Regions from separate parts of the Micromonospora psammae genome, predicted to be linked through region 2. Evidence: riboswitches for the same ligand, from Rfam matches in the RefSeq annotation. Region 2 holds a riboswitch; the other holds the start of a gene.
What was found. A riboswitch is a leader RNA that binds a small molecule or an ion and turns the genes downstream of it on or off. The one in region 2 is predicted to bind thiamine pyrophosphate.
Positions count from the first base shown of each region.

Region 1: another riboswitch for thiamine pyrophosphate. It lies ahead of V6U79_RS19420 (thiamine phosphate synthase); the one in region 2 lies ahead of V6U79_RS18700 (ECF transporter S component).

Region 1 covers NZ_JBAKHM010000016.1:74,855-88,934, reverse strand. Annotated here, with positions in the region: gene V6U79_RS19440 (hypothetical protein) at 1-650, opposite strand, end outside; gene V6U79_RS19435 (class I SAM-dependent methyltransferase) at 775-1,377, shown strand; gene V6U79_RS19430 (ATP-binding cassette domain-containing protein) at 1,419-3,095, shown strand; gene V6U79_RS19425 (aldo/keto reductase) at 3,168-4,130, shown strand; TPP riboswitch at 4,353-4,460, shown strand; gene V6U79_RS19420 (thiamine phosphate synthase) at 4,455-5,081, shown strand; gene thiO (glycine oxidase ThiO) at 5,075-6,235, shown strand; gene thiS (sulfur carrier protein ThiS) at 6,226-6,426, shown strand; gene V6U79_RS19405 (thiazole synthase) at 6,423-7,202, shown strand; gene V6U79_RS19400 (thiamine phosphate synthase) at 7,346-7,981, shown strand; gene thiD (bifunctional hydroxymethylpyrimidine kinase/phosphomethylpyrimidine kinase) at 7,978-8,766, shown strand; gene thiC (phosphomethylpyrimidine synthase ThiC) at 8,784-10,376, shown strand; gene V6U79_RS19385 (hypothetical protein) at 10,466-13,267, opposite strand; gene V6U79_RS19380 (cupin domain-containing protein) at 13,333-13,635, opposite strand; gene V6U79_RS19375 (LLM class F420-dependent oxidoreductase) at 13,632-14,080, opposite strand, start outside.
Region 2 covers NZ_JBAKHM010000015.1:74,405-88,484, reverse strand. Annotated here, with positions in the region: gene V6U79_RS18730 (hypothetical protein) at 1-426, shown strand, start outside; gene V6U79_RS18725 (hypothetical protein) at 436-603, shown strand; gene V6U79_RS18720 (acyl-CoA dehydrogenase family protein) at 754-2,724, opposite strand; gene V6U79_RS18715 (DUF6328 family protein) at 2,853-3,353, opposite strand; gene V6U79_RS18710 (sugar isomerase domain-containing protein) at 3,444-4,193, opposite strand; gene V6U79_RS18705 (alpha/beta fold hydrolase) at 4,251-5,081, opposite strand; TPP riboswitch at 5,247-5,352, shown strand; gene V6U79_RS18700 (ECF transporter S component) at 5,426-6,013, shown strand; gene V6U79_RS18695 (ABC transporter ATP-binding protein) at 6,120-7,598, shown strand; gene V6U79_RS18690 (energy-coupling factor transporter transmembrane component T family protein) at 7,595-8,395, shown strand; gene V6U79_RS18685 (hypothetical protein) at 8,574-8,825, opposite strand; gene gnd (NADP-dependent phosphogluconate dehydrogenase) at 9,210-10,652, shown strand; gene V6U79_RS18675 (pirin family protein) at 10,669-11,436, opposite strand; gene V6U79_RS18670 (thioredoxin reductase) at 11,433-11,654, opposite strand; gene V6U79_RS18665 (hypothetical protein) at 11,857-12,042, opposite strand; gene V6U79_RS18660 (isoprenyl transferase) at 12,101-12,913, opposite strand; gene recO (DNA repair protein RecO) at 12,922-13,797, opposite strand; gene V6U79_RS18650 (DUF4097 family beta strand repeat-containing protein) at 13,900-14,080, shown strand, end outside.

The DNA of each region.
Region 1 (14,080 bases), on a different contig from region 2:
AGCCGGTCCAGCAGGTCGGCGATCTCGCCGGTGGCCGCCACCGCACAGTTGCGGCTGGACTGGGTCCTCAGCACGTCGTACGCCGGCTCCCCGTCGGCCACCACCAGCTTCCGGCCGGGGAAGACCTCCTTGGCGGTCAGCGGCTGCCGGTCGGTGTCCCGGGAGTCGAGGGCCTGGCCGGGCGGCTCGGTCGTCGGGGCGGCGCCGGGCTGCTGGGCGATCGGGGCGGTCGGCTCGGAATCGGGGTCAGCGGTGCGGTCGCCCAGCAGGGCGGTCGCGCCGATCCCGCCGAGCGCGAGCAGCACCAGCACGGCGGCGCCGCCGACGATCACCTGCCAGAACCGGCCTCCGTCGCGTCCGGAGTCGGGGCGGCGGGACCGGGGCAGGTCCGGCGGTTCGGTCGGGGCGTGCCCCGGGGTGGTGGGCTCGAGTGGAAGCTGGACGGACGCGCGGACCGGAACCGGGACCGGTTCGACCGCCGGGGGTGCCGGTGGCGCCGGCGGGACGGCCCGCGGCAGCGACGGGGTGGGGAAGCGGGACGGGGAGGGCCCGGCCGGCGCGGGCGGGCCGGGGGCGATCTCCGGCAGGTCCGACCCGGACCGCGGGTACTCCACGAAGGCGTCCTCATCGGACTCGTACCGATACACCATGTCGCCAGAGTAGGACTCATTGTCACTTTAGAGGGTAATAATGGGAAATTCCGGCGCGTGGCGCGTCGTCCCGGTCGCCGAGGCGGCCGCGACCGGCCCGACGGCCGGTGGGAGAATGCCGGACGTGACCGGCGACCACTACTTCACCGCTGAACCGACCACCGCGGCCCACCCGCGGGAGGTCGAGTTCTCCGTCGCCGGGCGCGACTACACCCTCGCCTCCGCCGGCGGCGTCTTCTCCGCCGCCCGACTCGACCCCGGTACCGCCGTGCTGCTGCGCAAGGCGGAGCTGCCCACCGGCGCCACCGGTGACCTGCTCGACATCGGCTCCGGCTACGGGCCGATCAGCTGCGTGCTGGCCGACCTCGCACCCGGCGCCACCGTCTGGGCGGTCGACGTCAACGAGCGCGCCCGCGCCCTCACCGCCGCGAACGCCGCCCGGGTCGGCGCCGCCGACCGGGTCCACGCGGTCGCCCCGGACGAGGTGCCGGCGGACGTCACGTTCGCCCAGATCTGGTCCAACCCGCCGATCCGGATCGGCAAGGACGAGCTGCACGAGCTGCTGCGCCGCTGGCTGCCCCGGCTCGCCCCGGACGGCGTCGCCTGGCTGGTGGTCGCCCGCCACCTCGGCGGCGACTCGCTGCACCGCTGGCTGGTCGACGCCGGCTGGCAGGTCGAGCGGCACGCCAGCCAGAAGGGCTACCGGGTGCTGCGCGTCACCCGGTAATCGAGTGTCGCCCGGCCCGCCCGCTCGGGCAGGATTCCGGCGTGGGATACGTGGACGTGGCAGGGGTCGGGCACATGCTGCCCGACGGTCGGGAGCTCTTCGCCGACGTGTCGTTCCGGGTCGGTGAGGGCGCCAAGGTCGCCCTGGTCGGTCCGAACGGCGCCGGTAAGACCACGCTGCTGCGGATGGTCTCCGGCGACCTGCCGGTGAAGACCGGGGCGATCGCCCGGTTCGGCGGGCTCGGCGTGATGCGGCAGTTCATCGGCATGATCGGCGACGAGTCGACGCTCGCCGACCTGGCGCTCTCGCTCGCCCCGGCGGCGCTGCGCGACGCCGGCCGCCGGCTCGCCGACACCGAGGCCGCCATGCGGGCGGCCGAGGTGCGCGGCAAGTACAGCACCGCCGCGGGCAAGGCCCAGCTCGCGTACGCCGACGCGCTCGCCGCCTGGGGCGAGACCGGCGGGTACGACGCCGAGGTGCTCTTCGACACCGTCACCACCATCGTCCTCGACCTGCCCTGGGACGCCGCCCGGGACCGTCCCGTCCGGACCCTCTCCGGTGGCCAGCAGAAACGCTTCGCCCTGGAGCTGCTGCTGCGCGGCCCCGAGGAGGTGCTGCTCCTCGACGAACCGGACAACTTCCTCGACGTGCCGGGCAAACGCTGGCTGGAGGCGCGGCTGAAGGAGTCCGGCAAGTCGGTGCTCTACGTCTCGCACGACCGGGAGCTGCTGGCGCAGACCGCCGACCGGGTCGTCGCCGTCGAGGGCGGCAGCGCCTGGGTGCACCCGGGCGGTTTCGCCAGCTGGCACAGCGCCCGGGTGGCCCGGCACGACCGCCTCGACGAGCTGCGCAAGCGGTGGGACGAGGAACACGAGAAGCTGCGCGAGCTGATGCTGATGTACAAGCAGAAGGCCGCGTACAACTCGGGAATGGCGTCGCGGTACCAGGCCGCGCAGACCCGGCTGCGCAAGTTCGAGGAGGCCGGGCCGCCGCCCGTACCCCCGAAGGACCAGGACATCCGGATGCGCCTGGCCGGCGGGCGGACCGGCAAGCGCGCGGTGATCTGCGACCAGCTCGAGCTCGACGGCCTGACCTACCCCTTCGACCTGGAACTCTGGTACGGCGACCGGGTCGCCGTGCTCGGCGCCAACGGGACGGGCAAGTCGCACTTCCTGCGGCTGCTGGCCCGCGGCGGCACCGACCCCGACCCGGCGCAGACCCCGGTCGGCGCGGCGGCGCTGGCCCCCGTCGCCCACGGCGGGGTGGCCCGGCTCGGCGCGCGGGTCCGTCCCGGGCACTTCTCGCAGACCCACGACCGGCCGGAGTTGATGGCGAAGACCCTCGTCGAGATCCTCTGGCGGGGCGACGAGCACCGGGCCGGGATGGACCGGCACGCCGCGATGGCCGCGCTCAGCCGGTACGAACTGGCCGCGCAGGGCGACCAGCGCTTCGGCACCCTCTCCGGCGGCCAGCAGGCGCGCTTCCTGGTGCTGCTGCTGGAACTCTCCGGGGCGACGCTGCTGCTCCTCGACGAGCCGACCGACAACCTCGACCTGGCTTCCGCCGAGGCGCTGGAGGCGGGGCTGGCCGCGTTCTCCGGGACGGTGGTCGCGGTCACCCACGACCGCTGGTTCACCCGCTCCTTCGACCGCTTCGTGCTCTTCGGCGGCGACGGCGAGGTGGTGGAGACGCCGGAGCCGGTCTGGGACGTGCGCTGACCCTCCCCGACCGGGACGGCGGTCGTCCGGGGCGGGGCGGTCGTCCGTCCGGCGGCTCCCGGTCGGCATAGGGTGGATCTCGTGACTGAGATGACCTACCGCCGACTGGGCGACTCCGGGCTCGTGGTGTCCGTCGTCGGCATCGGCTGCAACAACTTCGGCCGCAAGCTCGACCTCGACGGGACCCGGGCGGTGGTCGACGCCGCGCTGGACGTCGGGATCAACTTCTTCGACACCGCCGACATCTACGGCGAACCGCAGGGCGCCTCCGAGGAACTGCTCGGCCAGGCGCTCAAGGGACGCCGGGACGACGTGGTGGTGGCCACCAAGTTCGGCATGGACATGCACGGGCTCAACGGGCCGGACCACGGCGCCCGGGGTGCCCGCCGCTACATCGCCCGCGCGGTCGAGGCGTCGCTGCGCCGGCTCGGCACCGACCACATCGACCTGTACCAGATGCACGAGCCCGACCCCGGCACCCCGATCGACGAGACGCTCTCCGCGCTGGACGACCTGGTCCGCGCCGGCAAGGTGCGCTATCTCGGCAACTCCAACTTCGCCGGCTGGCAGATCGCCGACGCCGACTGGGTCGCCTCCTCCACCGGGCGGGCCCGCTTCATCTCGGCGCAGAACCACTACTCGCTGGTGGAACGCTCCGTCGAGACCGAGGTCATCCCCGCCTGCGAGCGGTTCGGCCTCGGCATGCTGCCCTTCTTCCCACTCGCCAACGGCCTGCTCACCGGCAAGTACCGGCGCGACCAGGCCCCGCCCGCCGGCAGCCGGCTCTCCGGCGGCGGCCGGTACGCCCAGCGCCTCGCCGCCGCGGACTGGGACACCATCGAGGCGATCGAGGCGTACGCCGCCGAGCGGGGGCTGAGCATGCTCCAGGTGGCGATCGGCGGGCTGGCCGCCCGCCCGGCGGTGACCTCGGTGATCGCCGGTGCCACCACGCCGGAGCAGGTGCGCGCGAACGCCGAGGCCGGCACCTGGCAGCCCACCGACGAGGACCAGGACGCCCTCGACGCCATCCTCTGACCGCCAGCCCGCCGGACACGTCACCTGCCGCCCCGCCTCCCGCCTCCCGCCGCCCCGCCTTCCGCTGCGCCCGCGGCGCGGAACCCGGGGCGGCGAGGGCATCCGGACAGCATGCTGTGACCGGACCGTCACCCGCTGCCCCGCCGTCGACACGGGACGGTGGGTGGAAAAAGCGAAGCGCGCTCTTGGCGGGACGGCGGATCCGTCGTACGGTATGGCCGCAAGTGACCCACGGGAGCCCGGTGCACCGGGCTGAGAGGGGGGCTGAAGCCCCCGACCGTCGAACCTGATCCGGGTAATGCCGGCGCAGGGAGGAGTGTTGCCGTGCCGTCCCTGGGACGACTGCATCTGATCACCGACACCCGGCCCGGGCGGAACCCGCTCGCCGTGCTGCGGGCCGCCCTGCCGGTGGCCCGCGCCGAGCTGGTCGTACAGGTCCGGGTGGGCGACGACGCCACCGACCGGCAGGCGTACGAGCTGGCCCGCCGGGTGGTCGCGCTCTGCGCGCCGTACGGGGCGACGTGCCTGGTCAACGACCGGCTGCACGTGGCGCTCGCGGTCGCCGCCGCCGGCGGCCACGTGGGCGCGGACGACCTGCCGGTCGGTGCGGCCCGCCGGGTGCTCGGCCCGGCCGCCGTGCTCGGTGCCACCGCCCGGGAACCGGTCGCCGCCGCCGGGGCGGTCGCCGCCGGGGCCAGCTACCTGGGCGTGGGCCCCTGCCACGCCACCACCACGAAGGCCGGGCTGCCGCCGCCGATCGGCCCCGACGGGGTACGCGCCGTCGCCGGGGCCGTCGCCGTGCCGGTGATCGCCATCGGCGGGGTCACCGCCGCGTCGGTGCCGGCGCTGCGCGCCGCCGGGGCGTACGGGGTGGCGGTGGTCGGGGCGCTGTCGGGGGCCGCCGATCCCGGGCGGGCCACCGCTGAACTGCTCGGGGCCCTGACGTGCTGACCCGACCGGACGTCGCCGTGGTGGGGGCGGGACCGGTCGGGCTGGCGATCGCGTGGCGCTGCGCCGCGCGCGGGCTGCGCGTCGTCGTGCACGATCCCGCCCCCGGCTCCGGCGCGTCCCACGTCGCCGCCGGGATGCTGTCGCCGGTCGCCGAGGCGTACTTCGGGGAGCACGAGCTGACCGGCCTGCTCGCCGAGTCGGCCGCCCGCTGGCCCGGCTTCGCCGCCGAGCTGGCCGAGGCCGCCGGTACCGACCTCGGGTACCGGACCGAGGGGACCCTCGTCGTCGGGCTGACCGGTGACGACCTGGCTGAGGCGGGCCGGCTGTGGTCGTACCAGCAGGGGTTGGGGTTGCCGATCACGCCGCTGCGCCCCTCGCAGCTGCGGGAGCGCGAGCCGGCGTTGGCGCCGCGGGTGCGCGGCGGCGCGGTCGCGCCGGGCGACCACCAGGTCGACCCGCGCCGGCTGGTCGCCGCGCTGCGCACGGCGGCCGAGCGGGCCGGCGCGGTGCTGGTGCCCGGCGCGGTGGCCCGGCTCGCCGACGTCGACGCCCGGGTCACCGTGGTGGCCGCCGGCTGCGGCGCCGCCGCGCTCACCGGCCTGCCGGTCCGGCCGGTGAAGGGGCAGGTCCTGCGGCTGCGCGCGCCCGGCGGCACCGCGCCGGAGCTGCGGCACGTGATCCGGGGGTACGCCGACGGCGAGTCGGTCTACCTGGTGCCCCGCACCGACGGCGAGGTGGTCGTCGGGGCGACCGTCGAGGAGCGGGCCGACACCGAGGTGACCGCGGGGGCGGTGCTGCGGCTGCTCCGCGCCGCCGTCGACCTCGTGCCCGACCTGGCCGAGTACGAGCTGGCCGAGGCGTCCGCCGGGCTGCGCCCCGGCACCCCCGACAACGCGCCGATCCTCGGGGCGCTGCCCGGCCGGCCCGGCGTGCTCGCCGCCACCGGGCACCACCGGCACGGCGTCGTTCTCACCCCGGTCACCGCCGACCTGATCACCGAGCTGGTCGTCACCGGCGTGGCGGACCCGCTGCTGGCGCCCTTCACGCCGGCCCGGTTCACCGGGCGCGACGGCGACGGGCGGGCGCCTGCCGTCGAGGCCCGCCGCCCGCGTCCCGATCGATCCGCATCCGAGGAGGAGCGCACGTGGAGTTGACGGTGAACGGCGCCGGGCGGACCCTGCCCGGCGGCGCGACGGTGGCGGACGTGGTGCGGGAGGTGACCCCGCAGCAGCGCGGGGTGGCCGTCGCGGTCAACGGCGAGGTGGTGCCCCGGTCCCGGTGGTCGTCGAGCCCGGTGCGCGACGGCGACCGGGTCGAGGTGCTCAGCGCCGCGCAGGGCGGGTGACCGGGATGGCCTTCGAGCTGGCGGGCGTGACCCTCGGGTCGCGGCTGATCCTCGGCACCGGCGGCGCGGCCAACCTGCACGTGCTGGAGCAGGCCGTCCGGGCCTCCGGCACCGAGCTGGTCACCCTGGCCCTGCGCCGGGTCGACACCGCCGCCACCGCCGCGGGCGGGCTGCTGGACCTGCTGGACCGGTGCGGGGTGCGGCTGCTGCCGAACACCGCCGGCTGCTACACCGCGGGTGAGGCGGTCAAGGTGGCCCACCTGGCCCGGGAGGCGTTCGACACCGACTGGGTGAAGCTGGAGGTGATCGGCGACGAGCGGACCCTGCTGCCCGACGGGGTGGAGCTGCTGCGCGCCGCCGAGGAGCTGATCGCCGACGGGTTCACCGTGCTGCCGTACACCTCGGACGACCCGATCCTGGCCCGCCGGCTGGCCGACGTGGGCTGCGCCGCCGTGATGCCGGCCGGCGCGCCGATCGGCTCCGGGCTGGGCGTGAACAACCCGCACCACATCCGGCTGATCCGGCAGAGCGTCGACGTGCCGGTGATCCTCGACGCCGGCATCGGCACCGCCTCCGACGCCGCGCTCGCCATGGAACTCGGCTGCGACGCGGTGCTGCTGGCCAGCGCCGTCACCCGGGCCGCCGACCCGGTGGCGATGGCCACCGCGATGCGGTACGCCGTGCAGGCCGGCCACCTCGCGCACGCCGCCGGCCGCATCACCCGCCGCTTCCACGCCCTCCCCTCCACCTCGGACGAGGGAAGGCCCGAGCTGTGACGGCGACGCGGGCGCAGCGGCGCACCGCCGGCGGGCCGGGGCCGGGGCCGGTGGCCGGGGTGGGGGTTCCGCACCCGGGCGGGCCGCGCGTCGACTCGCGGCGAGCCGGTTCGGGGCGGCTCGCCGCGCCCGACGCCCCGCCGGTGGGCGCCCGCCCGGCGGGGCCCTCCGGGCTGGTGGTGCTCACCGACCGCTGGCAGGCCCGGCGACCGCTGCCCGAGGTGGTGGCGGCGGCGGTGGCCGGGGGAGCCCGCTGGGTGGTGCTGCGGGAGAAGGACCTGCCCCGCGCCGAACGCGCCGCGCTCGCCGCCGCGCTGCGTCCCCTCCTCGCCGAGGCGGGCGGCACCCTGATCGTCGCTGGCCCCGATCCCCTCGACGGCGACGCCGTCCACCTGCCGTCGGCCGGCCCCTACCCGCCGCCGGCCCTCGGACTGGTCGGCCGCTCCTGCCACGACCGCGCCGAACTGGTCCGACTCACCACCGAGGACTACGCCACCGTCTCACCGGTCTTCCCCAGCAGGACGAAGCCCGGCTACGGCCCACCCCTGCACCGGGCTGGGCTCGCCGAGCTGATCCGGGCCAGCCCCGTGCCGGTCCTCGCCCTCGGCGGCATCGACACCCCCGACCGGGTGCACGCCTGCGTCGAGGCCGGAGCCGCCGGCGTGGCCGTGCTCGGCGCGATCATGCGGGCCGAGGACCCCGCCGCGGCAGCCGCCACCCTGAGCGAGGCCGTCGAGACGGCACAGCCGCCCGCAGCGACCACGGGAGACGCGCGATGACGCCCACGACCGTGCTCACCATCGCCGGCTCCGACTCCGGCGGGGGCGCCGGCATCCAGGCCGACCTGAAGGTCTTCGCCGCCCTCGGCGCGTACGGCACCAGTGTGCTCACCGCAGTGACCGCGCAGAACACCCGGGGCGTGGACGCCGTCCTGCCGCTGCCCCCGCGCACCGTCACCGAACAGCTCGACAGCGTGCTCGACGACTTCGCCGTCCGCGCGGTCAAGACCGGGATGCTCGGCACCCCGGCGGTCGCCGACGCCGTGGCCGAGGCGGCGAAGGCGGGCCGGTTGCCGCACCTCGTCGTCGACCCGGTGCTGGTCGCCACCAGCGGGCACCGGCTCGGTGTGGTGGGGGCGGTCGAGCGGCTCCTGCCGTACGCGGAGGTGGCGACGCCGAACTGCGCGGAGGCCGCGGCCCTCACCGGACGCCCGGTGACCACGGTCGAGGAGATGGTCGTCGCGGCGGAGGCGCTCGTGGCCGGCGGCGCGGCGCACGTGGTGGTGACCGGCGGCGACGTGGACGCCGACGGCGAGTCGGTGGACGTGCTCAGCGGTGGCGGCACGACCACCCTGCTGCGCGCGCCCCGGGTCGACACCCGGCACAACCACGGCACCGGCTGTTCGTTCTCGGCGGCGGTCGCCGTCCGGCTGGCGGCGGGCGATCCGGTGCCGGTCGCGGTCGCCGCCGCGAAGGAGTACGTCACCCGCGCGCTGACCGGCGCGCGGGATTGGGAGCTGGGCGCGGGTCGCGGCCCGCTGGACCACTTCGGCTGGTCCTGTTGATCACCAGGGAGGCTGTCATGCAGGCACGTCGCAAGGTCTACGTCGAGGGGTCACGGCCGGACGTCCGGGTGCCGTTCGCCGAGGTGGAGCTGACCGGGGACAACCCGCCGCTGCGCCTCTACGACACCTCCGGGCCGGGCTCCGACCCGGAGGTCGGGCTGCCGCCGCTGCGCGGGGAGTGGATCGCCGAGCGCGGGGACGTGGCCCCGGTGCGGGGCGCGGGCACCCCGCTCGCGGGCGCGGACGGGAAGCGCCCCACCCAGCTCGCCTACGCCCGGGCCGGCGTGGTCACCCCGGAGATGGAGTTCGTGGCGATCCGGGAGGCGATGGCGCCGGAGTTCGTCCGGGACGAGATCGCGGCCGGGCGGGCGGTGCTGCCGCTCAACGTCAACCACCCGGAGTGCGAGCCGGCGATCATCGGCAAGGCGTTCCTGGTCAAGGTGAACGCCAACATCGGCACCTCGGCGGTCACCTCCTCCGTCGCCGAGGAGGTGGAGAAGCTGACCTGGGCCACCCGGTGGGGCGCCGACACCGTGATGGACCTGTCGACGGGCAAGCGGATCCACGAGACCCGGGAGGCGATCGTGCGCAACTCTCCGGTGCCGATCGGGACCGTGCCGATCTACCAGGCGTTGGAGAAGGTCGGCGGCGACCCGGTGAAGCTGAGCTGGGAGGTGTTCCGGGAGACCGTCGTCGAGCAGGCCGAGCAGGGCGTCGACTACATGACCGTGCACGCCGGGGTGCTGCTGCCGTACGTGCCGCTGGCGGTGGACCGGGTCACCGGGATCGTCTCCCGGGGCGGGTCCATCATGGCGGCCTGGTGCCTGGCCCACCACGAGGAGAACTTCCTCTACACCAACTTCCGGGAGCTGTGCGAGATCCTGGCCCGCTACGACGTCACGTTCTCCCTCGGCGACGGGCTGCGGCCCGGGTCGATCGCGGACGCCAACGACGAGGCGCAGTTCGCCGAGCTGCGCACCCTCGGCGAGCTGACGAAGATCGCCTGGGAGTACGACGTCCAGGTGATGATCGAGGGCCCGGGCCACGTGCCGATGCACAAGATCAAGGAGAACGTGGACCTCCAGCAGGAGTGGTGCCACGAGGCACCCTTCTACACCCTCGGTCCGCTGACCACGGACATCGCGCCCGCGTACGACCACATCACCTCGGCGATCGGCGCCGCGATGATCGGCATGTTCGGCACCGCGATGCTCTGCTACGTCACCCCGAAGGAGCACCTGGGGCTGCCCGACCGGGACGACGTGAAGGCGGGCGTGATCGCGTACAAGATCGCGGCGCACGCGGCCGACCTGGCCAAGGGCCACCCCGGCGCGCAGGCCTGGGACGACGCGCTCTCCAAGGCCCGGTTCGAGTTCCGCTGGGAGGATCAGTTCAACCTCTCGCTGGACCCGGAGACCGCGCGGTCGTACCACGACGCGACGCTGCCGGCCGAGCCGGCGAAGACCGCGCACTTCTGCTCGATGTGCGGGCCGAAGTTCTGCTCCATGAAGATCACCCAGGAGCTCAAGGAGTACGCCGCACGCGGCATGAAGGACAAGTCGGAGGAGTTCGTCTCCTCCGGCAGCCGCGTCTACCTGCCGCTCGCCTGACGATCATGCAGTTGTGGTGCCCCGCGAACGCCTCGATCCGGCACCGATGGCCCACCACAACTGCATGATCGACACAGCGGCAGCGTCGGTCAGTCGCGGTGGTGGCGGCCGGAGGAGCGTAGTGAGCGGCGGGCGCTCTCCGTCTCCGGTTCGTTGTCGGCCAGCGGCCGGCTCAACCCGGTCACCCAGTCCACGAACTCCTCGTCCTGCGCGGCCAGCGGCTCCGACCCGTCCGGCGTCTCGGCGACCGGTTCACCATCCCGGGAACCCTTGCGGCGGAACAGGCCCCGCCGTCCCCGGGACTTCCCGGACGCCGGCTCGGCCCCGTCCGGCGACCGGCTCGCCGCGCCGGTGGCGTCCGCCTCCGGCCCGCCGTCCGTCGGGGCCGGCTGGTCCCACCGGAAGTTGACGGGCGTGGGGACCTCCCGCGGTGCCGGCGGGAGAGGCGGCTCGCCGTCCGGCGCCGGAGTGGCCCGGGAGGTGGTGAAGGCCTGCCAACTGCCCGCGCTGCTCAGGTCGGGCAGGGGTGCCCGGTGCCGCGGGCGCGGCGCCGGCTCGACGGCCGGCGGGGGTTCCGGGGCGGCCGGCGTCCTGGCGGCGGTGGCCGGCGGTGGCGTGAGCACGGCCGGCACGGCGGCGTCCGGACGTGACCCCTCGGGGAAGAGCGGAGGCGGGGTGGGTGCCGCCGCACCGCTGGGCGGCGCCTGCTGGGCCGGCGCGGCGGTCGGCGACGGCGGTGCCGCCGGGGTGGCGTCGGTCGCGTCCGCGGCGGCGGGCGCCGGCTCGGCGGGGGTGCCGGCAGCGCGGCCCGCCGGATCGTCGGGGCCGGCCGAGCGGGGCTTGCGGGTGCGCTTCGGTCGCGGCTTCGGGGCGGTGGCCGCCGCTTTCGTCGTGGCGGCCGGCGCCGCTGGCGTGCCGCCCTCCGCCACCTCGTCGGGCGCCCCGCCGGCCTGCGCCGCCGGGTCCGCCGGGTCCGCCGCGGTGGTGTCGGCCACGGTGGTGTCGGCCGCGGTGGTGCTGGCCGCGGTGGTGCTGGCCGCGGTGGTGTCGGCAGCGGTGGTGTCGGCCACGGTGGTGCTGGTCGCGGCGGTGCCCCGATCCGCTGGACGACCTGGGGCGTCGGGCTGTGTCGTCGGGTCCGGCGCGGTGGTGCCGTCGGCGGGGGGTGCCGGGTCCGGGGCGGGGATCGCCGGACCCGGGATCGTCGTGGCCGCGGCAGCCGCGTCCGGGGCTGCGGCATCCGGGCCCAGGAGCGCGGCATCCGGGCTCGGGGTCGCGGCATCCGGGCTCGGGGTCGCGGCATCCGGGCTCGGGGTCGCGGCATCCGGGCCCGGGGTCGCGGTATCCGGGCTCGGGGTCGCGGCCTCCGCGTGCGGGGTCGCGGCATCGGCGTCGGAGGCCGCCGAGGGAGTGGGGGCGATCCGCGTCGCCGAGCGGCCGGTCGGCTCGGGTGGCGAGGCGGACGAGGCGGTCGAGGCGGCGACCGGGAACGCCGCCACCGGGCTCGCCGGGCCGGGTGCCGGGACGTCCGTGGCCGGGTCGGGGACGGCCGGCGTCGCAGCGGGTTCCGGGGCGGTGGCCGTGGGCGGTCGCAGGTCGACCCGCGGCAGGTCGTCCGTGCCCGACTCCACCGGTCGGGCCGGCGCGGCGTCGTCCAGCCGGGCCGGTGCGTCGCCCGCCGCCGTCACCCGGGTCGGGTCACCGGCGACGATCGGGAACGGGGGGACCACCGAGAGGTGTCGTCCCCCCGGGGAAAGGCGGTCGAACGGGTCGGCCGGGCGGACGTCGCGGGACGGGCCGGCGGTGGACTCCCGGGTGGTGGCGGGGCCGGGCGCCGGCGCGGGGGTGCCCGGCGCCACCGGCCAGTCCCAGTGGGCCGGGGTCGCCGGGCCGGTCCGGGTCGCGACGGCGTCGTCGGCCGGCGTGGCACCGGTCGGGTCCACGCCGGCACGGCTCCCGCCAGCGGCGGCCGGCACGTCCGGCCCGGCGGGCAGCGGGGCCAGGATGTCGGTCGGGGCGAGCGCGTCGTCGCCGGTGGCGCGGCGGGGCACCAGCGGCCACCGCAGCAGGGTGGCGGCGGCCGAACCGAGCGCGCCGGCCGCCACCGCGATCACCGCGCCGTAGTACGGGGCCAGTTGGTAGCGGTCGACGGAGTCACCGGGACCGGCGGTGAGGTAGGCGAAGGCGAGCAGCACCGGACCGGTCGCCCCGGCGGCGCCACCGACCAGCGGCGCGTGCCCCCGCCACCGGGCCAGCCCACCGGTCACCGCGCCGGCCAGCAGCGCCAGCGCGGGCAGCAGCAGCATCGCCAGCCGCTGCGCGGCGTCGGGGTCCAGCCAGGTCGGCTCCAGCACGCCGAGGCGTACGGTGCGCAGCGGTCCGGTGGAGAGCAGCGTCGGCGCGGCGGAGACCAGTGCGATCAGCCAGACCACGCCGGTCAGCATCGCGACGTTCCAGCCCAGCGGCGGGCGGAGCAGCACGGCCGACGCGGCGCCCGCGCCGACCACCGCGCCGACGACCGCGCAGATGCCCACCGCCCAGACCGGGTCGAGGGTGCTCAGCTCGGCGGCCCGGGCGGGCTGCATGCAGAGTGGGGCGACCACGACGGCGCCCAGCGCGGCGACGCCGGAGATCGCGAGCTGTACGCCGGTGCCGTCCGGCAACCCCTCCCGCCGGGCCAACCGTCCGGTCACGACAGCGCCGGCCACGGCCGCGCTCACCGCGAACCAGCCGACCCAGGCCAGCTGGGCCGGCCACCGGTTGACGTCGGTGAAGGCGCCGGTGAGCCGGACGATGCCGAACCCGTACGCGATGCCGAGCTGGCCGGCCCCGGCCAGCACGCTCACCCCGAGTGCCGTGAGCAGCAGTCTGCCCCACGTCCGAAAGGCCATGTCGGGCACGTTACGGCCCGGTGCGCCCGATCGCCACTGTGGCGCGGCGGGGCGGCAGCCTGGGGTTACTTCAACTCCACCAGGCGCGCCAGGTAGGTCGTGTCGCCGACATTGGTCAACATGTGAACGGCTCCGGGGTCGCGGTAGACCACGCCGCCGGTGGGTTCGTCGGCGTCGATCCGGGTGCCGTCGATGGTCTGCACCACGTTCTTCGCGCCCTGGACGGCCACCACCAGGTACGGGTGGTCGTGCCGGTGCAGCGGCTGCCGCTCGCCCGGCTCCAGCCGGATGTGCCACACCCGCACCCGGTCGTTCTCGAAGACGATCTCCTGGCCCACGGGACCGAGTTCGAGGTCGGTGTCGGTCATCGGATTCCGTCCAGTTGGGGGAGCACCTCGGCGGCGATGAGCTCCAGGTGGTCGAGGTCGGAGAAGTCGATCAGGCGCAGGTGCACCCGGGTGGCGCCGATCGCGGCGAACTCGCCGAGCCGGTCGACCAGTTGGGCGGGGGAGCCGACCACCGGGTCCTCCGGCGGCAGGGCGCTCTTGACGTGCAGCGGCGCGGCCCGGTGCCGGGCCTCGGCGTCGGTACGGCCGATCGCCACCACCACCCCGGCGGAGAGCACCAGCGGCGCCCGCCCCGACTCCGCCCGGCCGGTCCGGTCGCACGCCTCGCGCACCCGCTCGTACGCTGCGGCGGTCTCCTCGACCGACTTGAACGGCATGTTGAACTCGTCGGCGTACCGGGCGGCCAGCTCGGGCGTGCGCTTCGGGCCACGCCCGCCGACGATCACCGGCGGGCCGGGCACCTGCA
Region 2 (14,080 bases):
GCCGAGGCCGGCGGGAAGGTGGGGCGGGTGCCGCTGGTCGGCGACGAGCTGACCGGCCCGTTCACCAAGGCCGCCGACGCCGCCCGGGCGATGGCCGAGGCCGGACGCGACCAGCAGGACCTCGTCGGCCAGCTCGCCCTGGCGCTCAGCATCGCCGTGCTGGTCTTCCCGCTCGGCCTGGTGCTCTTCGGGTGGCTGCCGCTGCGGGTGCGCTGGATGCGCCGGGCCGCCGCGGCGAAGGCGCTGGCCGTCGCGCCCGCCGGGCGGGACCTGCTGGCCCTGCGCGCGCTGGCCGGTCAACCGCTGCGCCGGCTGACGAAAATCGATCCGGACGTGGCGGAGGCGTGGCGACGGGGCGACGACGCCACGGTCGACGCGCTCGCCGCGCTGGAACTGCGCCGACTCGGCCTGCGCGGCGGCCGGTAGGGTGTGGCGGTGCTCTGGTTCCTGATCGTCATCGCCGTGCTGCTGCTCGGCTACGCCGCCGTCCTGGTGAGCTTCGTCCGCAAGGGGCGCAGGATCCCGCCGGCCGCGTACCTGGTGCTCGCGGCCCTCAACGGACTCATCCTGGCCGCCGTGCTGGCCTGGGCCGTCGCCCGCTGACCGTTTCACGCCCGCAGTGGGCCCGCCGCCCGTCCGGGGCCCGGCCGCACGCCGGCTCGTTCCGCGGATCGCGGGGGGTCGCGGTGTCCGGGTGGCCGGAGACCGCGACACGCCGCGAACGGTGACGGGACGGGAGCGACCAGCGGGGCGTCAGCCCGCCGGCGGGATGCGGCGGCGGACGTCCTCGGCGGTGGACGGGCCGGGCGACCAGCGCGACACCCACGGGGCGTCGGCCGGCGGGGTCAGCACGCCCTCCTCCAAGGCGGCGTACCGGCCGGCGAGGATCCGTCTGGCGGCGGCGACGTCGACGGAGTCGGTGTTCTCCCACAGGGCGGTGAAGAGCTGCTCGACGCGGACCCGGGCCTGCCGGCAGAACAGGTCGGCCAGCTCGACGTTCTCCGGACGGGTGTCCTTCTCCGCGTCTGCCCGGACGCAGACCGCGGACATCGCGAACAGCTCCGCGCCGATGTCCACCACCCGGCCGAGGAACGCCTGCTTGCGCTCCATCTTTCCCTGCCAGCGGGACATCGCGTAGAACGTCGACCGGGCCAGCTTGCGGGAGTACCGCTCCACCTGGCGCAGGTGCCCGGCGAGCGGGCCGAACTCGGCGTACGCGTTCGGGCTCTGCCCCCGGCCGACGGCGAGGGTGGGCAGCCACTTCGCGTAGAAGACCCCGGCCCGGGCCCCCGCCTTCGCCTTGCGGCTCAGCCCGGCGTCCGGGTCGATGATGTCGCCAGCCACCGAGAGGTGGGCGTCGACCGCCTCCCGGGCGATGAGCAGGTGCATGATCTCGGTGGAGCCCTCGAAGATCCGGTTGATCCGCAGGTCCCGCATCAGCTGCTCCACCGCGGCCGGGCGTTCACCCCGGGCGGCCAGCGAGTCGGCCGTCTCGTAGCCGCGGCCGCCCCGGATCTGGATCAGCTCGTCGGCGATCTTCCAGGCCATCTCGCTGGCGTAGAGCTTGACCAGTGCCGCCTCGATCCGGATGTCGGTGCGGTCGTCGTCGGCGAGCAGGCAGCAGAGGTCCAACATGGTCTCCATGCCGTACGTGGTGGCGGCGATGAAGGCCAGCTTCTGGGCGACCGCCTCGTGCTCGCCGACCGGCCGGCCCCACTGCACCCGCTCGGCGGCCCACTCCCGGGCCACGTTCAGCGACCACTTGCCGGCGCCCACGCACATCGCCGGCAGCGAGAGGCGGCCGGTGTTCAAGGTGGTGAGCGCGATCTTGAGGCCCTTGCCCTCGCCGCCGATGACGTTCTCCTTCGGCACGAAGACGTCGTGGAAGCGGGTGACGCTGTTCTCCAGGCCACGCAGGCCGACGAAGGCGTTGCGCCGCTCGACGGTGATGCCCTCGCTGTCGGCGTCCACCACGAACGCGGTGATGCCGCCGCGCCGCCCCTCGGCGGCCGGCACCCGGGCCATCACCACCAGCAGGGTGGCGACGGTGCCGTTGGTGGCCCAGAGCTTCACCCCGTTGAGCCGGTAGCCGGTGCCGTCGGCGGTGGGTTCGGCGGTGGTCGCCAACCGGGCCGGGTCGGAGCCGACGTCCGGCTCGGTGAGCAGGAACGCGGAGACCTCGCCGGCGGCCAGCCGGGGCAGGAAGCGCTGCTTCTGCTCGGCGGTGCCGAACATCTTCAGCGGCTGCGGGACGCCGATGGACTGGTGGGCGGAGAGCAGCGCGCCGATCGCCGGGCTGACCGAGCCGGCCAGCATCAGCGCCCGGCAGTAGTGCAGGTTGCTCAGGCCGAGGCCGCCGTACCTGCGGTCGATCTTCATGCCGAACGCGCCGAGCCGGGCCATCCCCTGGAAGACCTCGTCGGGGATCCGGGCGTCCCGTTCGATGGCGGCGCCGTCCACCTCGGCGGCGAGGTAGTCGGCGAACTCGGCGAGGAACCCCTCCGCGCGTTCGGCGTCGGCCGGGTCGGTGCGCGGCCACGGGTTGATCAGATCCAGCCGGAACCGGCCGAGGAAGAGCTCCTTGCCGAAGCTGGGCCGGTCCCAGGCCGACTCCCGGGCCGCCTCGGCGACCTGGCGGGCCTCCCGCTCGGAGACCTGGCCCGCCTCGCCGGGCAGTGGTCCGGCGCCGTCCTGGCTGGGTCGGCTGTTCTGCGTCGTGGTCACGGCTGCCCCCTCGAACCTCGGTCCGGCTGCGTCAACGTGCTCGACAAACAGCACGCTACCCCCGGGTGTTACCCAGGGGTAGCGTCGCGGGCACGTCCGATTTTCCGACCGGTGACCGAGATGACGGCTCAGTAGCCGGCCGGCTGGAGGCTGTCCTCCTCGTCCTCGATGTCCTCCTCACCCCAGTTGCGGCGGACGAACGGCAGGATCATCCAGAAGGTGAGGAACCACAGCGCGGTGACCGCGCTGAGCACCAGGGCGATCGGCCGGCTGAGCACGAAGTCGGTGATCAGCAGCACCGCGGCGACCATCGAGATGAGCATGAAGGCCAGTCCACCGCTGGCCATCCGGTGCGCGAAGCGGACCAGCTCGGGCTTGCGGCCCTGCCGGAACAGCGCCCGGTGGAAGGCCACCGGCGAGATGATCATCGCGGTGGCGGCGGCGGCCGACAACAGCGAGACGATGTAGACGTCCTTCTGGAAGTCGCTGGCGCGGGGGAAGCCGTTGCTGAACGGCAGGGTCAGCAGGAAGGCGAAGAGGATCTGCACCCCGGTCTGCGCCACCCGCAGCTCCTGGAGCAGATCGGCGAAGTTGCGCTGCCAGCGCTGCTTCTCGGATTCCTTCGACACGCGCTACCTCCGGATGAGACGGTACCGTCGGGGTGGTTCACCCCGACGGCAGCAACGCCAGTGCCCGATCGGACGCAGCGCGAAACCACCTCATGATCCGCGGCGGATCCGGCCCGCGTACCGGGCCTCCAGCGCGGCGTTGTGCTCGTCGCCACCGGCGATGTTCGCCGACAGGTAGACCGGGGGCCGTTCCCCCGCCGCGATCAGCCGGGCCACCGTCTCGGCCACGATCTGCTGGGCCAGCAGAGCCGCCGTGATCGAGGAGACCGCGCCGACCGCGCCGCCGTCCGGCAGCGGCAGCGTCGCGTCGCCGTACGGGGCGCCGTTGTCCAGCACCACGTCGGCGAAGTCGGCGAGCTTGCGCCCCGACGGGTGGCGAGAGGTCATCCGCCCCGAGTGCTCCGCCGAGGTGATCGCGATCAGCCGGTGCCCCCGCTCCCTCACCACCGAGGCGAACTCGACCATGGCGCCGTTGACCCCGGAGTTGGACGCGAGCACGAAGACGTCCGCCGGGCGGACCGGGGCGAGTTCGTAGAGGCGGTGCGCCACCGCCGGGTCGCGCTCCAGGTGCGGACCGAGGATGCTCGCCGGCTCCCCACCGATCAGCACCAGGTCGCGCAGCGCGATCCGGTTGGTGGGCACCAGCCCGCCGGCCCGCCCGGCGATCTCCATGGCCAGCGCCTCGGAGTGGCCGGTGCCGAAGGCGTGCACCACCCCGTCGGCCCGCAACGCCGCGGCGATCAGGTCGGCCGCCCGACCCACCGCGTCCCGCTGGCTCCGCGCCACCCGGTCGATCGCCCCGGTCACCACCGCCAGGTACGCCTCACCGCTCACCGTCATGCCGTCTCCGTCCCCTCGTTCTCCTGCTGTCGTCGCCCGGGCGCCGCCGACACCCGGTCAGGCCAGGGCGCGGACCCGGGCCAGGATCGCCTCGGCCAGCGGACCCGGCGCCTGGTCCGGGATCCAGTGGGTGATGCCGGAGAGCTCCACGAAGCGGTAGTCACCCGTGACGTGGGAGGCGCACGCCTCGGCGGCGGTCCGTCCGATGGCGACGTCCCGGTCGCTCCAGACGTACGTGGTGGGCACCGTGACCTTTCCGATCCGGCCCAGGTCCTCGTTGGACATCGCCCGGTACCAGTTCAGCGCGCCGGTCAGCGCGCCCGGCTCCCGCATCGGCTCGGCGTACCGGGCGACCCGCTCGGCGTCACCCACCCCGGAGAGCAGCTTGCGCAGGGCGGCGGCCTTCAACGCCAGCAGCACCTTCTCCGCCTTGCCCTCCTGGCGGAAGAGCATCATGTACGACGAGCGGGCCTTCTGCTGCGGGTCCTTGGCCAGGGCGTACCCGAAGGCCGCCGGGTGCGGGACGGAGACGGCGGTCAGCGTGCGCACCCGCTGCGGGTGCTGCGCGGCGAGCCCCCAGCCGACCATCGCCCCCCAGTCGTGCCCCACCACGTGGGCCGTGTCGACACCGAGGGCGTCGAGCACCGCCACCGCGTCCGCGACCAGCTCCGGGGCCCGGTACGCGGCCACCTCGGCGGGTCGGGCGCCCGGCGAGTAGCCCCGCTGGTCCAGCGCGTAGGTGCGCAGGCCGGCGGCGTGCAGCGCCGGCACCACCTCGTCCCACTCCCCGCTGTGCTGCGGGAACCCGTGCAGCAGGAGGACGGCGTCGCCGCCCTCCGGGCCGCCGGTGCGTACCTCGAATGTCAGTCCTCGCGCCTCGACCCGCATGATCGGCAGCCTACCGAGGTCGGCGCCGGAGCACCCGTCCCGCGACCGCCGGATCAGGGACACCCGCCTGTCGCCCGGATGGCATCGCCGGGCAAGGCTTCGTGAGCTGCGGAAAGATCACTTTGCTCGATGATCTTCGTAGGTGTTAGCGTCGAGAGACAACTTCATATCCGACAGGGGAGCGCACAGCGCTGAGAGTGCGGGCACCGCCCGCAGACCCTCGAACCTGATCTGGGTAATGCCAGCGCAGGGAGTTCGGTCGACCTCCAGCCGCGCCGCCGTCCGGCAGCACCGGGCGCGGCGTGCGTCTTCTCCTGGTTCTTTCCTCTGAACTGGGAGCGATCATGCAGAACGACACCATCGCCAACCGGTGGCGCACCATCGACATCGTCATCGCGGCGGTGCTCGGGGTGGCCTTCGGCATCATCTTCTGGGCCTGGGGCCTGCTCTGGAACGGCCCCGCGGACGCCATCCCACTGCCCGGCCGGGCCGCCATCTACGGCGTCTGGCTGGTCCCCGCCGTCCTCGGCGGGCTGATCATCCGCAAGCCGGGCGCCGCCTTCTTCACGCTCACCGTCGCGGCGCTGATCTCGGTGGCGCTGGGCAGCAGCTGGGGTTGGACCCTGGTCATCCAGGGCCCGCTGGAGGCCGCCGCGGCGGAGCTGGCCTTCGCGACGTTCGGGTACCGGGTCTTCCGGTTGCCCGTCGCCCTGCTGGCCGCCACCCTGGCCGGCCTCGCGGCGGCGCTCTACGACGTCTTCATCTGGTACCCGGAGACCGCCTGGGGCAGCTTCCGCGTCCCCTACATCCTGATCACCACCGTCAGCTCGCTGCTCGTCGCCGGCCTGGGCAGCGTCGCGCTGACCCGCGCCCTGGCCGGCACCGGCGTCCTCGACCGGTTCCCCGCCGGCCGCGAACGCGCCGCCGTCTGACCCCGTCTCCAGACATGTCGACCATGAGGTTGGCGGTGACGTGGATCTCCGGAACCGCCGTCGACCCCGGGCTCGACGGAGCAGGGTGGAAGGCCGGGGGGTGCGCGTGGGGGCGGTGACGCTGCGGGGGTTCGGGTGGCGGCACGCGGGGCGTAAACGCTGGGCGGTGCACGGCGTCGACCTGCGGATCGAGCGCGGCGAGCGGGTGCTGCTGCTGGGGCCCTCCGGGGCCGGCAAGAGCACCCTGCTGGCCGCGCTGGCCGGGCTGCTGCCGGAGGACTCCGGCGAGCAGGAGGGCATCGTCGAGATCGACGGGCTCGACCCGCGCAAGGACCGGGAACGGGTCGGCATCGTCTTCCAGGACCCGGAGACCCAGCTGGTGATGGCCCGTTGCGGCGACGACGTCGCGTTCGGGCTGGAGAACCGCGGCGTGCCGGCCGCCGAGATCTGGCCCCGGGTGGACGAGGCGCTGCGCCGGGTCGGCTTCCCGTACCACCGGGACCGGCCCACCGCGGCGCTCTCCGGCGGCGAACAGCAGCGCCTCGCCCTGGCCGGGGCGCTCGCCGCGCGCCCGGCGCTGCTGCTGCTCGACGAGCCGACCGCCAACCTCGACCCGGCCGGCGCCGAACTGGTCCGGGGGGCGGTGGCCGGAGCAATGGACGCCGACACCACCCTGATCCTGGTCGAGCACCGGGTCGCCGAGGCGTTGCCGCTGGTGGACCGGGTGGTGGTGCTGGAGGCCGGCGGCGGGGTCCGCGCCGACGGCCCGCCGGAGACCGTCTTCGCCGCGCACGGCGAGGCGCTCGCCGCCGAGGGCGTCTGGGTGCCCGGCAGGACCATCCCGCCCCGGCACGCCACCGCGCCCGCCGGCGACCGGTTGCTCGCCGCCGACCGGCTCGGCCTGCCGCCCCGGCTGGCCCCCACCGACCTCGAGGTACGCGCCGGCGAGGCGCTCGCCGTCCTCGGGCCCAACGGCGCCGGCAAGTCCACCCTCGCCCTGCTGCTCGGCGGGCTGCTCCGCCCCGGTGTCGGCCGGGTCACCGCGACGCCCGAACTGGCCGGCGCCGACGCCCGCACTCCCCCGCACCGCTGGCGGGCGCCCGCGCTGACCCGCCGGATCGGTTCGGTCTTCCAGGACCCGGAGCACCAGTTCGTCACCGGCACCGTCTTCGACGAGCTGGCGCTCGGTCCGCGGCGCACCGGACGCACCGAGGCGGCGGTCCGGGCCACCGTGGACGGCCTGCTGGACCGGCTGCGACTGAGCCGGCTGGCCGGCGCCAACCCGTACACCCTCTCCGGCGGGGAGGCGCGGCGGCTGAGCGTGGCGACCGCCCTGGCCACCGCCCCCCGGCTGCTGATCTGCGACGAACCGACGTTCGGTCAGGACCGGCGGACCTGGCGGGAGCTGGTCGACCTCCTCGCCGAGCTGCGCGACGCGGGACACGGCATCGTCACGGTCACCCACGACACGGACTTCGTCGCCGCGCTGGCCGACCGCACCGTCACCCTGGCCCGCCGGTCCGAGCCGGGGACACCGCCGGCCGGCCCGGCGGACCGGAACGCGGGCCCGGAGCGTCACCCGTGATCAGCCTGGAGCCGGTCGCCGCGCCCGGCGCCCCGCTGGCCCGGCGCAATCCGGTGGCGAAGCTCGGCGCGGCCCTGGTCTTCTCGTTCGTGCTGATCGCCACCCTGGACCCCGTCGCGCCGGCGATCGCCATCGGGGTCGAGCTGGCGGTGCTGCCGCTGTTCGGGATCCGCTACCGGGTGCTCGCCCGGCGGGCCCTGCCGCTGCTCGCCGGCGGCGCCGGGATCGTGGTCACGCTGGTCCTCTTCGCCGCGGACCGCTCCGGCCGGGTACTGCTCGACGCCGGGCCGCTGCTGATCACCTCGGGCGTCCTGGTCACCGCGCTCGGCCTGGTGCTGCGGACGTTCGCGGTGGCCCTGCCCGGGGTGATCGTCTTCGCCACCACCGACCCGACCGACCTGGCCGACGCGTTGATCCAGAACGCCCGCGCACCGGCCCGGTTCGCCATCGGGGCGCTCGCCGCGTTCCGGCTGGTGCCGCTGCTCGGCCAGGAGTGGCAGATGATCGGGATGGCCCGCCGGGCGCGCGGCGTCGACGCCGGCCGCAACCCGGTGGCGAAGCTGCGGCTGTTCGTGTCGACCGCGTTCGCGCTGCTGGTCGGCGCGATCCGGCGGGGCACCCGGCTGGCGGTCGCGATGGACGCGCGCGGCTTCGACGCCGGCATCCCGCGCACGGTCGCCCGGGAGCAGCGCTTCGGGCTCGCCGACACCCTGCTGATCGTCGGCGCCGGGGTGCTGGCCGGCGCGGCGCTGGCGGTCAGCATCGCCCTCGGCACCTTCCGCCCGCTGATCGGCTGACCCGGCTCGGGTGTCCGCGCTGGTCACCGCCGGCCGGTCGACCCCGCTTCGCGGCGTGTCGCGGTGTCGCACAGCGCGGAAACCGCGACACGCCGCGAATCGTGCGGGCGGTCCAGCCTCGTGCCGGCCGGCGCCCGGACCGGGGCTGGGCGTGGGCGCCGGCCGCGCGCGGGGCCGGTCAGCTGCGGCGGAAGGCGTACCGCCGGCTCTGGCCGCGGGCGGCGGTGGAGCCGCCACCACCCCGCACCACCGGCCCGGTGCGGGGCGGCGGTGGCGGGGTCTCCCGGGCGGGAACGGTCGGTGACGTACCGGTCGGCGGTGGCACCGGCGCCGACGGCGCCACGGTGAGGGCGTCGAGGTCCGGCGGGGTCACCTCCGCCACGGACGGTGCCGGACGGCGGGACTTCTTCGGATTGCGCTTGGCGGGCATACGCTGCCTCCTTCGGCGGGGACCGCGCCGCCGGGCGGGCGGTCGACGGACGGGAACGACCCGGGCGACCCGACCACGGAGACCACCGGAAGAGGTGGGAATGCGGACGCCCGGAGTGCACGGACCCCCTGCCACGGCGGCGGTCCGGCTCTGAAGGTGGGGCGTCACTTACGCATGACCGCACCCTAACCCCAGGGCGGACCCGCTCGCAGCCGAATTACCGTCCCGATCGGGCGCGGGTCGAGGCGGGCCGGGCCGAGAGCCTCGCCCCCGCCGCTACAGCGTGCGCCGCGCCGCTCACCCAGCGTCAATGTCCGGGCCCGTGATGCCGCCGACCGCGATACGGTCGCAGGACGGCAGGCCGACGAGAGGTGGCGGGTACGGATGGCGGAGCAGGCGACGGCGCAGATCGGCGTGACCGGGCTGGCGGTGATGGGCCGCAACCTGGCCCGGAACCTGGCCCGCAACGGCTTCACCGTGGCGGTGCACAACCGCTCGCCGGAGCGCACCCGCAGCCTGCTGGCCGAGCACGGTGACGAGGGCACCTTCGTACCGTCGGAATCCCTCGCGGACTTCGTCGCCTCGCTGGAGCGGCCCCGGGCGGTGATCGTGATGGTCAAGGCGGGCGCCGGCACCGACGCGGTCATCGACGAGCTGATCCCGCTGCTGGAGGAGGGGGACATCGTCGTCGACTGCGGCAACGCGCACTTCGCGGACACCCGCCGCCGGGAGGAGGCGCTGCGCGCGCACGGGCTGCACTTCGTCGGCACCGGCGTCTCCGGCGGCGAGGAGGGCGCGCTGCTCGGCCCGAGCATCATGCCCGGCGGCTCCGCCGAGTCGTACGCGAAGCTCGGCCCGATGTTCGAGAAGATCGCCGCGCAGGTGGACGGGGTCCCGTGCTGCCGGCACATCGGGCCGGACGGCGCCGGCCACTTCGTCAAGATGGTCCACAACGGCATCGAGTACGCCGACATGCAGCTCATCGCCGAGGCGTACAACCTGTTGCGGGCCGGGCTCTCGGCCGGCCCGGCGGAGATCGCGGAGATCTTCCGGGAGTGGAACGCCGGCGAGCTGGAATCCTTCCTCATCGAGATCACCGCCGACGTGCTGGCGCACACCGACGGCGCGACCGGTCGGCCCTTCGTCGACGTGGTGCTCGACCAGGCCGAGCAGAAGGGCACCGGCCGGTGGACGGTGCAGAGCGCGCTGGACCTCGGCATCCCGATCACCGGCATCGCCGAGGCGACCTTCGCCCGGTCGCTGTCCGGCCACGCCGACCAGCGGGCGGCCGCCCGCCGCGCGTTCGGCGACGCCGGGGAGAAGTGGCAGGTGGACGACCGGGAGACCTTCGTCGAGGACGTCCGGCGCGCGCTGCTCGCCAGCAAGATCGTCGCGTACGCGCAGGGCTTCGACCACATCCGCGCCGGCAGCCGGGAGTACGACTGGAACATCGACCTGGGCGGCACCGCCACCATCTGGCGGGGCGGCTGCATCATCCGGGCCCGCTTCCTCGACCGGATCCGGGAGGCGTACGACGCCGAGCCGGAACTGTCGACGCTGCTGGTGGCGCCGTACTTCGCCGAGGCGGTCAGCGCCGGGGTGCCGAGCTGGCGGCGGGTGGTGGCCGACGCGGCCCGGGCGGGGGTGCCGACGCCGGCGTTCTCCTCCTCGCTGGCGTACTTCGACGCGCTGCGCGCGGAGCGGCTGCCGGCGGCGCTGATCCAGGGGCTGCGGGACAACTTCGGCGCGCACACCTACCACCGGGTCGACCGGGAGGGCTCGTTCCACACCGTCTGGGCCGGCGACCGCTCCGAGTCCCCGGCCTGACGGGATCCGCGCGTGGTCAGGCGATGGTGGCGTGCATCTCCCAGACCAGGATCTCCGCCGGCTCGGCGGCGGTGACCCGCCGGCCGCCGGTCAGGGTGAGCCGGGCGGCGTCACCCTCGTCGAGCCGGCCGGCCTCCTCCAGGGTGACCGCGCCGGTGGGCACGTAGAGGTGCACGAAGGGCGCGTCGGGCAGGGTCACCTCCTCGCCGGGGGCGAGGCGGGCGGCGTGCAGGGTGGCGTACCGGTTGCGGATCCGGATCGCCGACGCGCCGTCGTACCGGTCCATGCCGGAGGCGACCGGGACCAGACCGCCGCGCAGCAGCTCGTCGCCGATCTCCAGCTGCTCGTACCCGGGGTCGACGCCCTCGGTGTCGGGCAGCACCCACATCTGCACGAAGTGGACGGGATCGGTGTGCGGGTCGCGGCCGTCCAGCCGCCACGAGTCGTTCTTCTCCGAGTGCAGGATGCCGGTGCCGGCGCTCATCCGCTGCGCCAGCCCGGGGTAGATCACGCCGGAGTGGCCGGTGGAGTCCTGGTGCACCAGGGAGCCGCGCAGCACCCAGGTCACGATCTCCATGTCCTGGTGCGGGTGGGTCTCGAAGCCGGTGCCGGGGTGGACCACGTCGTCGTTGTTGACCAGCAGCAGCCCGTGGTGGACGTTGGCCGGGTCGTAGTGCCGGGAGAACGAGAAGGAGTGCTTGGAGTCCAGCCAGGACAGCCGGGTCTTGAACCGGTCGCCGGCCCGGCGTACGTCCACCGCCGGCATCGGCTCGACGGCGGTCACCAGGCACGCTGCCCGGTGTCGTTGGGCGCCCAGGTCTGCGCCGGCTCCCCGGTGGACAGCTCGGCGATCTCGCCGGAGCGGACCGTCGGGGTGTGCCCGAACTCGGCGCAGTGCTGCTCGGCGATCTCCGCGCAGATGTGCGCCACCTGCTCGCAGATCGGGCTGCCCAGGTCCGCCGCGTTCAACGCCATGATCATCTTGTACCGAAGATCCCGCATCCCCACCCCCGCGCCGGGCGCATCCCCCACGGCGCGCCCCGACCCGATCCTAGGCCCAAACGCCCCACCGCCTTCCGGGTTCACGCAGTTGTGGTGAGCGGCCCTCACCCTGGCCAAGTCGGTACGCCACGCGCTCGGCTGACCACCGGGTGGGTGGAGACGACGACGCCGCCGCGCAACGGCGGCGGCGTCGTCGGGGGCGTCACCAGAAGCGGCGACGCTTGGCCTGCTGCGGGCGCAACATGTCGGCGCCCTTGGCGAGCAGTCGGCTCACGCCGGTCGGGCCACGACGGGCCTCCAGCGTGTGGCTGAGCCGTCGCGCGCCGGCCGCCGCGAGCGGCACGGCGACCGCCATGACCGCCCACTGAGCGATGCGCTTCTGAATCATGTGGGTTCACCTCCGCGTCTGAGCTGCTACCGGTGGTGGTACCCACGGCACGGGGCGGCTAAGCGTGACCGGGCACCGGCGGCGCGACCGGGTTCGGCAGGGCGCCGCCGAAGCGGCGGTCCCGCTGCGCGTACAGCTCACAGGCGTACCAGAGGTGCCGCCGGTCGAAGTCCGGCCAGAGGGTGTCGAGGAAGACCAGCTCGGCGTACGCGGTCTGCCACAGCAGGAAGTTGGAGATCCGCTCCTCGCCGGACGGGCGGAGGAAGAGGTCCACCTCCGGGATCTCCGGGTGGTAGAGGTACTTCGCCACGGTCTTCTCGTTGACCTTGGCCGGGTCGAGCCGGCCGGCCGCGACGTCCCGGGCGATCGCGGCGGCGGCGTCCGCGATCTCCGCCTGCCCGCCGTAGTTGACGCAGAACTGGAGGGTCAGCGTCGAGTTGCCCCGGGACATCTCCTCGGCGGTCTGCAACTCGGAGATGACGCTCTTCCAGAGCCGGCCGGCCCGCCCCGACCAGACCACCCGCACCCCCAGGTCGACCAGCTGGTCGCGGCGGCGGCGGATGACGTCGCGGTTGAAACCCATCAGGAACCGGACCTCGTCGGGCGAGCGCCGCCAGTTCTCGGTGGAGAACGCGTACGCCGACAGGTAGGGGACGCCCAGCTCGATCGCGCCCTCGATGGTGTCGAAGAGGCTGTGCTCCCCCTGCTCGTGACCCTTGGTGCGGGGCAGGCCGCGCTCCTTGGCCCACCGGCCGTTGCCGTCCATCACCACCGCGATGTGCTTCGGCAGCGCCTCGGCGGGCAGCGCCGGCGGTCGGGCCCCGGACGGGTGCGGTGTCGGGGGCACCGGCTCGCGGCGGCCGGCCCTCATCGATCGGATCACTCGGTCATCTCCCTGCTCACGCCGTCCACACCGGCCCCCGCGGCGCGCGGCGGCGGGGCCGGGTCGGCCGCGCCACCGCCCGGTGCCGGGCCCGCGCCGGCGACCGGGGCACCCCGGTCGACCAGCGGCAGCGAGCGTAGCGCGCGCTCCAGGTGCCACTGCAGGTGCGCCGCGACCAGGCCGCTGCACTCCCGGCGTACGCCGGTCTCGCTGCCGTCGGCGACCTGCCAGTCGCCGGTGGTCAGCGCGGACATCAGGTCGATGGTGGCCGGCGCGGGATGGGCCGCGCCGGGCGGCCGGCAGTCCGGGCAGACCGCGCCCCCGGCCGGTACGGAGAACGCCCGGTGCCGCCCCGGGGTGCCGCAGACCGCGCAGGCGGTCAGCGCCGGCGCCCACCCGGCCAGGGCCATCCCCCGCAGCAGGTACGCGTCGAGCACCAGCGTGGTGGCGTGCTCGCCCCGCGAGAGGGCCTTGAGCGCCCCGAGGGTGAGCTGGAACAGTCGCAGCGAGGGCTCCCGCTCGACGGGGGTGAGCCGTTCGGCGGTCTCGGCGATCGCGCTGGCCGCCGTGTAGCGCGGGTAGTCCCCGAGGAACCGCTTGCCGTACAGGTCGATCCCCTCGACCTGGCTGACGGTGTGCAGCGAGCTGCCCTGGTTGCCCTTCGGGTCGCCGGCGAGCTGGAGGTCGACGTGGCCGAACGGCTCCAGCCGGGCGCCGAACTTGCTGGTGGTGCGCCGGATGCCCCGGGCCACCGCGCGCAACCGGCCGTGCCGGCGGGTCAGCAGGGTGATGATCCGGTCGGACTCCCCCAGCTTCTGCACACGCAGGACCACCGCGTCGTCGCGGTAGAGCTGTCGGCGGTACCCGGCCATCGGGCCATTCTCCCTCGGGGTGGGAAATCAGGGTCGGTTCGGGGTGGACCGGCGTCGCGTCCCGGATGTGCGGCCGGGCCGTCCGGTCGTAGCGTGCTGACCATGGCTCTCCCCCGCACCGCGGTCGCGTTCGGCGCGGCCGCCGCCCTCATCCTCGCCGCCGGGTGCGACACCCTGTCCTTCCGACGGCTCGACTTCGACACCACCGAGGCCGTGAAGATCGGCACGATCACGGTACGGCCCGGCGCGGGGGACGTGGTGGTCCGGGCCGCCGGCCCGGCCG